One region of the Arthrobacter sp. SAFR-023 genome, then DNA from elsewhere that is predicted to be linked to it. Evidence: riboswitches for the same ligand, from Rfam matches in the RefSeq annotation. Region 1 holds a riboswitch; the other holds the start of a gene.
What was found. Region 1 has a riboswitch for cyclic di-AMP ahead of ACTHQX_RS19340 (NlpC/P60 family protein). Riboswitches for the same ligand answer to the same signal wherever they lie in the genome.
Positions count from the first base shown of each region.

Region 1 (7,176 bases):
GGGACAACTTTGGTGACTACCCCGCGCAGCTGCCGGGCGGAGAACACCGGGTCAAAGAGCGCCAGGATGTCTTCCGGCGCAAGGGGTGTGGTCAGAACAGACGCCGCGCGCGCCAATTTGCGGAGCCGGATCATGCTGTCCGCTTCCTGCCGGGCTCACCCATGTGTATCTCCTAGTGAAACCCATGATCGAAATATGTTGACTATCCCCCGACTACAAGAGTCCCCCATGCCGGTGCCGCTAGCAACCGGCGTCCGCATCGCGGGGCGCTGGACCACGCGGGACAGGCGTGGCAAGTTGCGGGCCATGTTCAATATTCCTCCGTTGCGACGTCTGCGAGCTTTTGCGGTAGATGATAAGCATACTTACCGCCGGAGTGCATGCACTCCCTCAGCCCACGTCAAAGCAACGAACGGACGCCGGAGTAGTTCCCGCCCCTAAAGCTGCAGCAGCTCCTGCACCAGCTCGCGGCACTTGCGGTAGGACGGCGCCTTCGGGTCGATGAGCGAGAAGTGGTCGCCCGGGACCTTAACCACCTGGACCGGCGCCCCGGCTGCGCGGGCGGCGGTGGCGTAGGCCTCGGACTGGCTCACCGGCACGGTGTCATCGTCAAGCCCGTGGACCGCGTACACCGGGATGGAGAGCGGCACGGCGCTCATCGGGTCCGCGTACTTGTGGCGCTTGGGGTACCTTTCGGCGGAGCCGCCCAGTAAGTTGCTGACGGCGCCGTTGCTGAGGTCGAGCCACTCCGCCTGCGCGAGGTTGAGCAGCCCGGACTGGCTGACCACGCCAGCCAGGTGGACGGCCTCACCGTTAAGGTTCCGGTCGACCTGCCGGTCGGCGTCGGCCGCGCCGAGTCCCGCAAGCCGGTCCCGGCCCGCCGCCCAGACGGCCAGGTGCCCGCCGGCGGAGTGCCCCAGCGCCACCACGCGGTTCAGGTCGAGGTCGTGCTCACCGGCCACCTCACGGAGCTTGTCGATCCCGGCGAGGACATCCTCGAACGTCCGCGGCCACCCGCCGCCGTTGCCGGCCCGGCGGTACTCCAGGTTCCAGGCTACGAGGCCGTGCGCCGCGAGGTCTTTCGCCAGCGGTTCGCCCAGTTCAGCGCCGTACTGTGAGCGCCAGTAGCCGCCGTGGATCACCACAACGATGCCTCGCGTGGATGGCTGCTTGCCGTTGCGCGAGGCGGGTGTTTCCGGCAGGAAGAGCTCGCCCCACTGGCTGGGGTGGTCACCGTAGTGGTACTTCTGCCGCTTCACTGCATCCTCCTAAGATCCTCCGAACGGGGCGCCGGCCCCTCCTTGCCGCCTCCCGCGCGCCCGGGCTCCGGGGTTGCAGGGCACAGCGGCGCACAACAGCCATGCCCCGAGCCTACATGGACGCCGCTCCCGTGGGGCAGAAGGGGCTGCAGTGGCGAGGGTGTCACGCGCGCTCCTGTCGCACCGCCTTGATAGTTTGGATCCATGGCAAGCAACTGGGATCGCCTGGACGTCACTCAGCGCGACTCCGTGCAGGAAAACGTGGAACTCTACGAGCGCGTCCGGCCTGCCCTGAAGCTTGTCACCCGGGAAGTCCTGCAGATACTGCGGTCCATGCTCAAGGACACCGAGGTCACACCATTGTTCGTGACCGGCCGGACCAAGTCGGTGGACTCCTTCCGGGAAAAGATCTCCCGGACCGAGGAACCGCTGGAAGAGGGCGGGCAGCGGCTGCTGAAGTTCCCGGACCCATTCCGCACCCTCAACGACATGGTGGGCGTGCGCGTCATCACCAAGCTGCCGGCGGAGAACGCACTGGTGGCCAACCTGATAAAGCGCCAGCGGCACCTCTTCGACTGCCGCGGCGACAGGGAAAAGGACATCGGCTCGATCGAGTCCGGAACCTACGGCTACTCCAGCCGGCACCTGATCCTGCGCACCATCCAGAACGACGTCGTAAAGAACTACCAGCAGGGCTTCAACGCCGACGCCCCGCCCAACGGCAGCTACTTCTTCGAATGCCAGATCCGCACGGTGTTCGCGCATGCATGGAGCGAGATCGAGCACGACATCCGGTTCAAGGCGGAGGACCCGCGGGCGTGGACGCCGCACTTCGACCGCCAGTTCACGGCCACCGCCGCCATGTTGGAGACGGTGGAGACGGCCTTCGCCGACCTGCACGAACGCTACGAGGAGGTCCGCAGCTACTGGGACCTGGACGGAGAGGGCGCGGCGCAGCTCACCCCCAACCGCATCCGCGACGTGTGGCGTACCCTGCTCCCGCACGTTGACCGTAAAGTGGATGACGACTGGGGTTGGGCAGCCGAACTCCTGGCGGCCCACGGACTCAAGCAGACCGTCCAGCTTGCCGGGCTGCTCAGCGCCAACCGGATCACCGAGGTCCGCAGGGCCCTGGACCACCGCTACTCCCCCGGCCCGGACCGCCTGCTGGATGACCTCCTGCTGTGGCAGTACGGCACCAAACACATCGACCTCACCGCCGAGGCGCCCGACGCCGTCCCCCACCCGCGGCGCGACAGCCTCCTGCGGCGGCTGAAGCAGATCGAGCGCTATCGCCAGACGAAGAAATAGAGTTTTCATGAAGCCCGAACAGCTCCAGTCCGTCCGGGCCACGCTCCGTTCCCCGCGGCGCCTCAAGACTGAGGCCCTCGCCGGACTGGTGGTGGCCCTCGCCCTCATTCCGGAAGCCATCGCATTTTCCGTGATCGCCGGAGTGGACCCCCGGATCGGACTGTTCGCCTCCTTCACCATGGCGGTGACCATCTCCTTCGTTGGCGGCCGGCCCGCCATGATCTCGGCCGCAACAGGTGCCGTCGCGCTGGTAATCGCGCCGCTGATGCGCAGCCATGGGCTGGACCACCTGATCGCCGCGGTGATCCTCGCCGGGATCTTCCAGATCCTGCTCGCCGTCCTGGGCGTCACCCGGCTCATGCGTTTCATCCCGCGCTCGGTGATGGTGGGCTTCGTGAACGCGCTGGCCATCCTCGTGTTCATGGCCCAACTGCCGGAACTGATCGGGGTTCCCTGGCCGGTGTATCCGCTGGTCGCCGCGGGCCTGCTGATCGTCGTCGGCCTCCGCCGGATTACGACGGCGGTGCCGTCACCTTTGGTGGCCATCGTCCTCCTGACGGTCCTCGCCGTGCTCGCCGGAATCGACGTCCCCGCTGTCCAGGACAAGGGCCAGCTGCCGGAAAGCCTGCCCACGCTGTTCATCCCCCAGGTGCCTCTGACGTGGGAAACCTTCCAGACCATCGCACCGTTCTCGCTGTCCATGGCGCTCGTGGGGCTGCTGGAATCCCTGATGACTTCCAAGCTAGTGGACGACATCACCGATACGCGCTCTAACAAGACCCGCGAATCCTGGGGCCAGGGCGTGGCCAATATCGTCACCGGGTTCCTAGGCGGCATGGGCGGCTGCGCCGTGATCGGGCAGACCATGATCAATGTCAAGGGCTCCGGCGCGCGGAGCCGGGTGTCCACGTTCCTCGCGGGCGTCTTCCTGCTGGTGCTGGTAGTCACCCTGGGCGACATCGTGGGCCTCATCCCCATGGCCGCCCTCGTGGCGGTGATGATCTTCATCTCGGCCATCACCTTCGAATGGCACTCGGTTGCGCCTGCCACCCTGAAGCGGATGCCCAAGTCGGAAACCGCTGTCATGCTCATCACCGTGGTCACGGTGGTGGTCACTCACAACCTGGCGATCGGCGTCGGCGTCGGGGTGCTAGCGGCGATGGCGATGTTCGCCCGCCGGGTGGCCCATTTCGCCACCGTGGAGCGGACAGAAGTGGAGCTCGACGGCCGGACTGCAGCCACCTACACGGTGGACGGCGAACTGTTCTTCGCCTCCTCCAACGACCTTTACACGCAGTTCAACTACGCCCGCGACGCCGAACCTGACATCGACAAAGTGGTCATCGATCTGCACGCCTCACACCTGTGGGATGCCTCCACTATCGCCGTGCTGGACGCGGTCACGGAGAAGTACCGCAGGCATGGCCGGGAGGTGGAACTCATCGGCCTCAATTCAGCCAGCATCCAGATGCGGGAACGTCTGGCGGGGAAGCTTAACGCCGCAGAGTGAGCATTATCACTTCATGGCGCTCATTCCCTTTACCTGACGCGGATCAGCATGGCGGGAAGCGACACGGCCCCGTTACCTTAATGTGACATTCGGAAAAGCCTCCCGTACGGTGGAAAACGTGCCTCCTTCACCGACGAGGCACTCCCGCGCTGATTGCCTAACTCTGCCGCAGCCCGAGGAACCATTCGAATACCCATGTCCGGCAGAGACGGGGAAACCACTTTTCGGCCCGCTTGAAGCGGGCCTTGGGGTGAAGCCGCACAGTTCCTGACCACGCTCAGGACCGCGGCCGGGTGCCTCCCATCCGAATCCGACAGCTCACCTCGCAGGCATCGGGAGAGGCTTCTTCATGTCGTTCCGCTTTATTTCTGGCCGCCGTGCTGCGGTCATCCTTGCAGCATCCGGCCTGGCCTTCACCGGGAGCGTCGCAGCCAACGCGGCCAACGCTCCGGCCCAGCAGGCCAAGGCTCCCGCCGCCGCCCCCGCGACGGCTGGACAGTTCCAGGCTCCCCTCACAGCCGCTTCCAGTGTCAAGATTGCTTTTGAGCGCCCCGCGGTTAAGTCGGCTCCCGCTCCGGTAGTGTCAGCGCCCGTCGTCGAAAAGCCGGTTGTGAAGAAGGCTGCAGCGCCTGTCGCCCCCGTCACGGCAGCCCCGGCCGCTGCGCCAGCCAAGGTTGCAACCGCGCCGGCCGCACCTGCGCCCGCACCGAAGGTCACCGTCCAGGCTGCGGCTCCCGCGCCCAAGGCCCCCGTCAAGGCCGCCGCAGGCGTCAACGCCACCATGCTGGCCTCCGCTTACGCCCAGATCGGCATCACGCAGGACTGCACCGCCATGGTAGAGAAGGCCCTCGGCGCCGCCGGCATCCGTGTGGGTGACCTCGCGCCGATGCAGTTCCTGAGCCACGGCCGGGTCGTCTCCACCCCGCAGCCCGGCGACATGATTGTGCAGTCCGGCCACGTGGCCATCTACGCGGGCGGCGGCAAGGTCATCAGCGGCGGCATGAACGGCATCAACGCCACCATGGCCCACCCGCTGTCCTGGCTCACGGCCACCGGTCCCGTCACGTTCGTGCGCGCGGGCTAGCCGGAGCTGAGTAACCGCCGTGTTCCGCTGCCTTGGGGGCGGCGGAACACGGCCACCCCCCAAGGTGCTCCCACCTTTCTACAAGGAGTAGGGAACACACTGGCTATGCCTGATGAAAGACCGCAGGCTCCGGCTGCGAGTCAGGATCGCCGGGTCCGGATTGTCCCCCATGCATTCCGGATCCGGTGCCTGCTCAGCCCCTGACCGTGCGGTTCCGCCCCTGTGATTTGGCTTCATAGAGAGCGACGTCGGCGGCCGCGATGACCTCGTCGAGGTCGGCGGTTGTCGCGTTGTAGGTGGAAATGCCGTAACTGACGGTCGGCATCCGCAGCAGTTCGGGGATGTGCTGCTCTGCCAGCCTCCTGCTGATTTCCCTCGCAATGATTTCCGCGCTCTTGGGGCCTGCGCCAGGAAGCAGGAGGATGAACTCCTCGCCGCCGTAGCGCCCGGCAAGGTCCGTGGACCGCACCGATGCGCTGCACGCCTGGGCAAAAGCTCGCAGTGCAAGGTCACCCGCCGCGTGGCCGAAGGTGTCGTTGACTGACTTGAAGTGGTCCAGGTCTGCCAGGATCAGCGACCCGCCGCTGTTTGCAGCCTTGCTGCGTTCCAGCTCCTCGGCCGCCGCCTCCAGGAAGGCACCGCGGTTCAGGAGGCCCGTCAGCCCGTCCTGGGTGGCGACCGTGCGCAGCGCCCGCGTCTGCTGCTCGGTGCTCAGCCCCGCCATGCTGAAGGAAACCACCACCAGCAGCACCATCGTGACCATCGTGGTCACCGCGGACCCGAAGTAGGTTGCAAAGACGGGACCGCTTGGCCCTTCGATGAGGAACACCACCAGGCGGCAAAAATAGTAGAATGCCACTCCGCCTGCCGCGATGGCCATGGGGATCCTGACCCGGGAGTACCCCGGTTCCAGCCGCCACAGTTCATGCGAGGCCAAGCCAATCAGGACAGCCATGGACGCGAGGAAGACAGCACCACCGGCCCACGTATTGGATCCCGGATTGTCGACCGCGGCGGCGGCGGCGGTGATGACCGGCAGCGCGACGGACAGCCAGATGTTGTGCTTCAGGTTCCGGAGGGAACGCGCGCCGGCCCAGACCCCTGCCGCGCCGGACACCAGCAGGAAGTCGCCCAGCGGATTGGCCCAGACCTGCTGCGCCGTGCCGTTCAGGAGGAAGGCCGCCGAGCCGGAAAGGAACAGTAGCAGGGCCGCGCACCACCAGGCACTGTAGGGCGAGCGGGTGCTGCGGAAGGTGGAAAAGTAGAACAGCAGCGCCAGAACCAGGGCCATCGCCGCGAAGGCAATCCGCAGTGTTGCCGTGTCTAGGATCATTCCGTCCCCTTGAATCCGATCCAGTGCAATCCAGTATCGCACCGGGAGGGCCCGGGGTCGCGCTGTGCCGGAGAGAATTTTGCCAGTACGACACATTTGTCTGACATCAGTCATGAATTAGCCGTCACGGCGGTCCGGTGCCAGCATTATTGAATGCTTGAGGCAACAAAAGACCCCAAAACCGCTCCCTCGGCCACGGAGGCCGGCGCTGCACCCCTGAACCCGGCCCTCGCTGCGGAAGCGAAAATTGCGCGCGTCGCGGTGACCGTCTTTCCCCTTCTGGTGCTCGCAGCCGGCATCGCCGGGTTCCTGCTTCCCGGCGCCTTCAAGCCCCTTGGCCCGGCGGTCCCGTACCTGCTGGGAATCATCATGTTCTGCATGGGCCTGACGCTGACGCCGCCAGACTTCACCGCGGTTGCCCGCAGGCCGTGGGCCGTGGTGCTGGGCATCGTGGCCCACTACGTGATCATGCCCGGGGCCGGCTGGGCGATCGCCACCCTCCTCCATCTGGAGCCCTCACTGGCAGTTGGCCTGATCCTCGTGGGCTGCGCGCCCTCCGGCACCGCCTCCAACGTGATGGCCTTCCTGGCCAAGGGCGATGTGGCCCTGTCCGTCGCCGTCGCCAGCGTATCCACGCTCATCGCCCCGGTGGTCACCCCCGTCCTGGTGCTGTTCCTGG
Region 1 is NZ_JBQCMF010000021.1:34,594-41,769, reverse strand. Features, by position in the region: gene ACTHQX_RS19360 (ferredoxin reductase) at 1-134, opposite strand, end outside; gene ACTHQX_RS19355 (alpha/beta hydrolase) at 438-1,259, opposite strand; gene ACTHQX_RS19350 (GTP pyrophosphokinase) at 1,464-2,570, shown strand; gene ACTHQX_RS19345 (SulP family inorganic anion transporter) at 2,578-4,080, shown strand; cyclic di-AMP (ydaO/yuaA leader) riboswitch at 4,261-4,426, shown strand; gene ACTHQX_RS19340 (NlpC/P60 family protein) at 4,430-5,164, shown strand; gene ACTHQX_RS19335 (diguanylate cyclase) at 5,358-6,497, opposite strand; gene ACTHQX_RS19330 (bile acid:sodium symporter family protein) at 6,651-7,176, shown strand, end outside.

Region 2 (7,176 bases), on a different contig from region 1:
CCGGTGGCCGTCGCGGCGAAGCACACCGCGCCTGCTCACCGCGGTGATCATGTTGTACCGGGGGCGGATGTAGCGGTTGAGGAGAATCACGGACGGACGGCCCATGATGTCCTGCGGCCCGACGACAGGATCGTCGCCTTCGGCCACCACGCTTGCTTTTCCGGTGAGCACAAGGACCAGCGCCCGGCGGAATGTCACTACCGCCAGCGGTTCATATCCAGCATTCAGAACGAGAGTGCGCATGCACATACCTCTTCACGGCCGCACCCGGCAGAGGCGCGAGGGCCGGCTGCCCTCTGCATGTCCGGGCTATGGATCGACACCATAAGAGTAAACACTCACTAGGCAGATGAGCGAATCGAACACAAGCATCGCCATGGCGTGTCGCCAAACATTCATGCGGGTGCAAGGCAAAAAAGGACCCCCGCCGTGCTGGCGGGGGTCCTTCCGTAACGCTTGTGTGTCTTAGCCGCCGACGCGGATGAAGACCGGGCCGGAGCCGACGTTCACGCTGAACAGTGCGGTGGTTCCGCCGTTCCAGCCGCCGTGGACGGCCTGGCCGTTGCCGACGTACACAGCGATGTGGGCCAGGCCCATGCCGCCGTTCTGGTAGTAGGCGAGGTCGCCCGGCTGAGCCTCAGCAGCGCTCACGGTGCGGCCGAGGGACAGGTAGCCTGCCGGCCAGCCGTGGTAGTGGACGCCCACAGCTGCGAGTGCGTTGGTGGCCAGGGCGGTGCAGTCCTGCGAGACACCCAGCTGCGCGTAGGCGGCAGCGGCGATTGCAGCGCCCTTGCCGCTGGCGGCGGTGGTCTTCGGAGCTGCCGGGGCAGCAGTTGCAACGGCTGCCGTGGCCTGGACTGCGGGTGCGGCTTCAGCAACCGGAGCAGCCTCAACAGCGGGCGGCGCTTCCTGGACCTTGACGACAGGCTTGGGGGCCTCGACGACGGGAGCCGGGGCGGTGGAGACAGCAGGCTTCTCGTAGGAGATCGCAATGCTGGACGCAGCGGAAATCGTGGCCGGCGCAGCGGACTGGACCTCCAGCGTGGAGGCCGGAGCGGATTCGCGCTGAACGTTGGTCTCAGCAGCGTTGGCGGCGATGCCGCTGGTCAGGACGAGACCGGAAGCAGCAGCGATAACTGCGGCCTGGCGGCCCACACCACCGGCGTTGTCGCCGACGGCCTTGGCAATGACAGCCAGCGAGTTGGTCTTGGTGACCTCGGCGCGGTGGCGTGCAATGGTCGCACGTGTAGTCATTAAGATTTCTCTCTTTCGTGTTCCACGGACCGCGGTAGCAGGACGTGGGTTATCGACGCGCCGGCATCTTGGGGGTAAGCCGGCCCGTCTCGAATCGGATTTTTAGCGAAGGGTGAAGAAGGAGGACGTGCCCGTGGCGGACACCGCATGCAGGAGCGTTCCGTCCGAGGGGTTCAGCGCGCTGATCATCATGCCGTTGCCGACGTAGATGCCCACGTGGGCGCCGCCGTTCTGCATGACCAGGTCGCCGGGAGCAGGCGTGGAGGTGGGCTTCATGGCAGTCCACGCGTTGACGCGGGGAATGCTGATGCCTGCCTGAGCGTAAACCCACTGGGTGAAGCCGGAGCAGTCCCAGCCGCTGGGGGTGGTGCCGCCCCAGACGTAGGGGTTGCCGATGCCGGTGTACGCGATTGCAGCCAGTCCGGACGCTGCGGCGGAGGCCGCACCATCGGTGGACTTGGCAGTGACGGCCTGGGCCGCACCGGCACTCTCGTCGCTGGCCTGGCCTGCATCGCCCGCCTGGCCCTCATCGCTCGACTGCGGAGCAATGATTTCGGCGACCGGGGCAGCCACCGTGGTGACTTCAGGACGCTCGAAAGAGACAGTGGCGGTGGGCGCGGCGGTCACAGCAAGCTGCGCGGCCTGGGATCCGGTCTCCGAGGAGGCGGAAACACCAATGTTGGCGTCGGCTGCGTTGGCAGGCATGCCAACGCTCAGGATGAGCCCTGAAGCAGCTGCGATAACAGCTGCCTGGCGACCTACTGTGCCGGCATTGGCGCTAACCGCCTTGGACACGGAGTCCAATGGGTTCATACGAACCGTTTGCGCGCGGTGGCGCGCGGCATTGTGGCGTGAAGACACGAAGGTAGCCTCTCCCAATGCCTGCGAGGTGAGCTGTCGGATTCGGATGGGAGTGCACCCGGCCGCTCGGCTTCCTGGGAAGCTTTTGCGACTTAACCCCAAGGCCTTCTTGCGAAGACCAAAATTGGTTCCCCCGCCCCTGCCAGACGATGTAATGCGAACGGACCTTGAGCGGTGGCAGAGCTAGGCAATCCACTCAAGAGCGTCAACTTCGGAAAAGTTGACGCGGTTTAGACGGTACAGCAGTTCGGAGCTAATGTCACATTCAGGTCACGGCATGTCACAGGAATGAGAGTGCTCACTCGGCTTGGCTTAGAGCCAGCCGGTGGGATCAACGACTTCCCCGTTGACCATCACCTCGAAGTGGAGGTGGCAGCCGGTGGAGGCGCCGGTGGTCCCGCTCAGGGCAATCGCCTCACCGCGGGTGACCTTTTGGCCAACCTCGACGCTGGAGGACGACAGGTGGTTGTACGTGGTCTCCAAGCCGTTGCCGTGGTCGATGACCACGCGGTTGCCTCCCCCGTATGGGTGCCACCCGGCGAACGTGACCTTGCCGCTGGCCGCAGCAAGCACTTGCGTGCCGCATTGGGCGGCGAAGTCCTGGCCGCGGTGGAACTCACCGGCGCCGCCGGTGATCGGGCTAACCCGGTAGCCGAACGGCGAAGACTTCACGAGCGTGGTCAGCGGCCCGCCCAAGGTGCCCACCGAGGCCGCACGGCTGATGCTGCCGGCAGACTGAGCACTCAGGAGCTGCTTGAGCTTTCCGTCCGGGTCACCGGTGGTGGAGACGGACGTACGGCTGAAGTCGATCTTCGCTGCCGCTTCCGCCGAGACCTTCGGCTGGGCCGGTGAGGCGGCGGACGCGGACGCTCCTCCCTGATGCTCGTCGGCAGCCAGGACGGGGCTGGTGGCGGGGACGGTAACAGTCAGCAGCAGGCCGGTAGCAGCAAGGGCCACTCCAGCCTTTTGCCCAACACCACTGGCCGAAGCGAAATCCGTAACCTGCCGGAACGGACCCCGGCGGCGGCGGCGCGCCTCGCGCTGAGCGTCCCGGGGACGGTCCGCGGCAATGGCCTCCGCAGGGCGCGGCTCAGGAGCGGGACCGGACGCGCGGCGGCGGCCCCGGGCATTCTGCATCGACAAGTACTGCTTCCTCTCTGGATAGCCTGCGAAGTTAGCTGTCGGATTCGGGTCAGAGAGTTCGGACCCGGCCCGCCATAACAAGCCATTCCGGCACAGGGGTATCCCGGGAGGATTCCTTCTGCGGAAGAGACTTGCTGCTGCGGACTTCACCCCAAGGCTGTAGAAACAGCCGGTTGTGGTTCCCCCGCCCCTGCCAGTGGGTGACTCGTGCTACTGATCTGCTGGCAAGGTTCGGCTCCAGATCAGGTAACGCTTTTGCATCGGCGTTGCCGTTTAACTATAGGCGATTAAGAAGCGCAGTAATAATTCCGTTATATTCGCTGTGCAAAAGTGGTAGGTCATCCTACCTGCAGATGTCAGACGGGACGCTGGCGTCAGGCGGAGCTGCGCTTTCGGCGCTAACCCACCCGCACGAACACGTGCGCCGCGACTTCCGGCGGCAGCTCGAGGGCACCCTCGAACCCGGGTACGCGGACAGAAATGTACTCCCCCACACGTTCGAGCGAGACGGCAGCGCCCGGCCGGATCCCGCCTTCATCCAGCTGGACCAGCAGCTCCGGCTCCACCTGGATGGGTTCTGCCAGGCGGCTGACGGTGACCTTGGATTCCGGACCGTAGCCGGCCATGGCATCGAGCAGGTTCACCACGCCGTCGGAGAACGAGCGGGCGGGCTGGCCCCCGAGCGCCGCCAGGCCGGGGATGGGGTTGCCGTACGGCGACTCGGTGGGATGGTCGAGCATTTCGTAGATCCTGCGCTCCACGCGTTCACTCATGACGTGCTCCCACCGGCAGGCCTCGTCATGAACGTAGGCCCAGTCAAGGCCGATGACGTCGGCGAGGAGGCGCTCGGCGAGCCGGTGCTTGCGCATCACCTCGGTGGCGCGCTTCCGGCCCACTTCGGTCAGTTCCAGGTGGCGGTCACCGGAGACGACGACGAGGCCGTCGCGTTCCATCCTGCCGATGGTCTGCGAAACGGTGGGGCCTGAGTGGCGGAGGCGTTCGGCGATGCGTGCCCGAAGCGCCACGATGTTCTCTTCCTCCAGCTCCAGAATGGTGCGAAGGTACATCTCCGTGGTGTCGATCAGATCCGTCATTCAGCTCAGCTCCTCGAGCCCAGTATTTTTGTCCGTCCCACCGTACCGCGGGTCCGCCGCACCGGGATCCGGCAAGCTGCAGCGGCGGTCGCGTAGCCGACGGCGGCGCAGCACCGGCTATCCGCCCGTACGTCCAGTGCTAGCTTAGCCTATTTTGAATTACTCCGGATAATCTGCGCGGTGGGTGGCGGGCCCGTCTCAGTGACTGGACTATGACGGGCGCGTGTTCCCGCCGTATCCGCGCTTCGGGCAGAATAAGGAGGGTCTTCGTGGCGGTCACGGTTGCCTGTCGGCCATCGCCCCGACCCAGCCGAACCGCACTTCCATGCCGAAAATTGGAGCCATTGTGAGCGACACCAGCATCACTATTCCCGCAAACCTCCTGCCCAAGGACGGACGGTTCGGCGCCGGTCCCTCCAAGGTCAGGCACGAGCAGATCGAGGCCCTCTCCGCGGCCGCCACGACGCTCCTGGGCACGTCGCACCGCCAGGCCCCCGTGAAGAACCTCGTGGGATCCGTCCGCGAAGGCCTGAGCACCTTCTTCCGTGCCCCCGAAGGCTACGAGGTTGTCCTCGGCGTCGGCGGTTCCACGGCGTTCTGGGACGTCGCCTGCTTCGGCCTTGTGGAACAGAAGGCACAGCACCTGTCCTTCGGCGAGTTCGGGTCCAAGTTTGCCGCGGCAACGAACAAGGCGCCGTTCCTCGCGGAGTCCTCCATCATCAAGTCCGAGCCCGGCACCTGTCCCGCCCCCAAGGCCGAGGCGGGCGTGGATGTGTACGCCTGGCCGCAGAACGAGACCTCAACGGGTGTCGCTGCGCCCGTCCAGCGGGTGAACGGCGTCGACGAGGGCGCACTGGTGCTGGTGGACGCAACCTCGGCTGCCGGCGGCCTCGATGTCGACGTGACCCAGACGGATGTCTACTACTTCGCGCCGCAGAAGAACTTCGCCTCCGACGGCGGGCTGTGGCTGGGCCTCTTCTCCCCGGCTGCGCTGGAGCGGGCTGAGCGCGTCAAGGCCAGCGGGCGCTGGATCCCGGACTTCCTGGACCTGAAGACCGCCATCGACAACTCCAAGCTGAACCAGACGTACAACACTCCATCCTTGTCCACGCTCGTCACGCTGGATGCCCAGGTGCAGTGGCTGAACGCCAACGGCGGCCTGGACTTCGCCGCCGGCCGCACGGCCGACTCGGCTGGCCGCATCTACAAGTGGGCGGAAGCCTCCGAATACGCGACGCCATTCGTTGCCAAGGCGGCCGAGCGCTCCAACGTCATCGCCACCATCGACTTCGACGACTCGATCGATGCCGCCGCCATTGCCAAGGTGCTTCGCGCCAACGGGATCGTGGACACCGAGCCCTACCGGAAGCTGGGACGCAACCAGCTGCGCATCGCCACCTTCGTGGCCATCGAGCCTTCGGATGTCTCCGCCCTGCTGGAGTGCATCGACTACGTGGTGAGCGAACTGAAGAAGTAACCGCCAGCGGGGAGTTTTTGTGCAGATAATCGGGTTTCGAAGGCCTTTTAGCCCCATTATCTGGACAAAAACTCTTTGCTTAAAGTTCGACGGCGTCGTCCAGGCTTGCGGCCGGACGGCGCCGTCAGTGGTTGTAAACCATTACTCGTTGTGATTAGTCGCGTTCGTGGGCGTCGGGCTCTGCTTCGACGCTAGGCGCTGCTTCAGCGTCAGCCGCTGTTTCGACGTCGGGCTCTGCTTCAGCATCAGCCGCTGTTTCGACGTCGGGCTCTGCTTCGACGTCAGCCCCCGCCCCGGCGTCGGGCTCTGTTGCGGAGCCGGTAGACGCCTCCCCCGGCACTTCCTGCTCGTCCTGCTCCTGCTCGTCCTCCGGGCGTACGCGCTCGGCCCACGGCACCCACTCCGGGGCGAGGATCGAGTCTTCGGACGGGAGCAGGCCAAGCTCGTTGACAGTGATCACCTTGGAGCGGGAGTTGCGGGTCAGGACGGCATACCACTGCCAGCCGAGATACCCCGGCAGACGTGATTCGAAAAGGTGCGTCACCACGCGGTCGCCCTCGGTCCGGGCGGCCAGGTGGTCCCCGATTTCGGATGCCTTCGCGATGCCTTCGATGGCAGTCCGGGCCGCGTCCACGGCAGCGGCCAGCACGGCGTCGGGCTTCCCCATCCGCCACACCGGGACACCGGTGCGGCGCTGGGGTGCCTTGGGTTCCACCTTGGATTCCGCCTGTTCAGGTTCCGGGTTCATCGGGAGGCCTAGGCGTCCAGCTCGTCGGCAACCTTACGCAGGGCAGCGGCAATGGCCTTGCCCTTGTTGCCGTCCGGGTACTTGCCGGACGACAGCGTGCCGGACAGGTTGTCCAGAACTGTCACCAGGTCCTGCACCAGCGGGGCAAGATCCCTCGCGTTGGGGCGCTTGGCCTTTGCGATGGACGGTGTCTTGTCGAGGATGCGCAGGCCGAGGGCCTGGGCGCCCTTGCGTCCGTCTGCGACGCCGAACTCAACCCGGGTGCCGGCCTTCAGTTCCGTAACTCCGGCGGGCAGCGCCGACTTGGGAAGGAACACTTCCTGTCCGTCCTCGCCTGCGAGGAATCCGAAACCTTTATCCTTGTCGTACCACTTGACCTTGCCGGTAGGCACCTAATCAACCTTCTTCGTTCTGACGTTCTGGGACATGGCCGGCCGTCACCGCATCCGCACTGATGCGCGGGTTCAGGGTATGACTGCCTGGTCCATGTTGGTCTGTTCCTTCAAGGTTATCCTGAGAGTCAGGCTAATCCCGCTTTGAGGCGCGGCCGCGGCACTGCTGTTAGCGTTACGTTCATGACATCCGCGCGTATCCGGCGG
Region 2 is NZ_JBQCMF010000017.1:97,284-104,459, forward strand. Features, by position in the region: gene ACTHQX_RS17800 (HNH endonuclease) at 1-243, opposite strand, end outside; gene ACTHQX_RS17805 (NlpC/P60 family protein) at 466-1,254, opposite strand; gene ACTHQX_RS17810 (C40 family peptidase) at 1,357-2,049, opposite strand; cyclic di-AMP (ydaO/yuaA leader) riboswitch at 2,120-2,291, opposite strand; gene ACTHQX_RS17815 (M23 family metallopeptidase) at 2,428-3,252, opposite strand; cyclic di-AMP (ydaO/yuaA leader) riboswitch at 3,264-3,505, opposite strand; gene ACTHQX_RS17820 (metal-dependent transcriptional regulator) at 3,657-4,352, opposite strand; gene serC (phosphoserine transaminase) at 4,699-5,829, shown strand; gene ACTHQX_RS17830 (DUF3027 domain-containing protein) at 5,984-6,577, opposite strand; gene ACTHQX_RS17835 (cold-shock protein) at 6,586-6,969, opposite strand; gene ACTHQX_RS17840 (hypothetical protein) at 7,153-7,176, shown strand, end outside.
Region 2: it holds a riboswitch for cyclic di-AMP, as region 1 does, so the genes downstream of both, ACTHQX_RS17815 (M23 family metallopeptidase) here and ACTHQX_RS19340 (NlpC/P60 family protein) in region 1, are expected to answer to the same signal.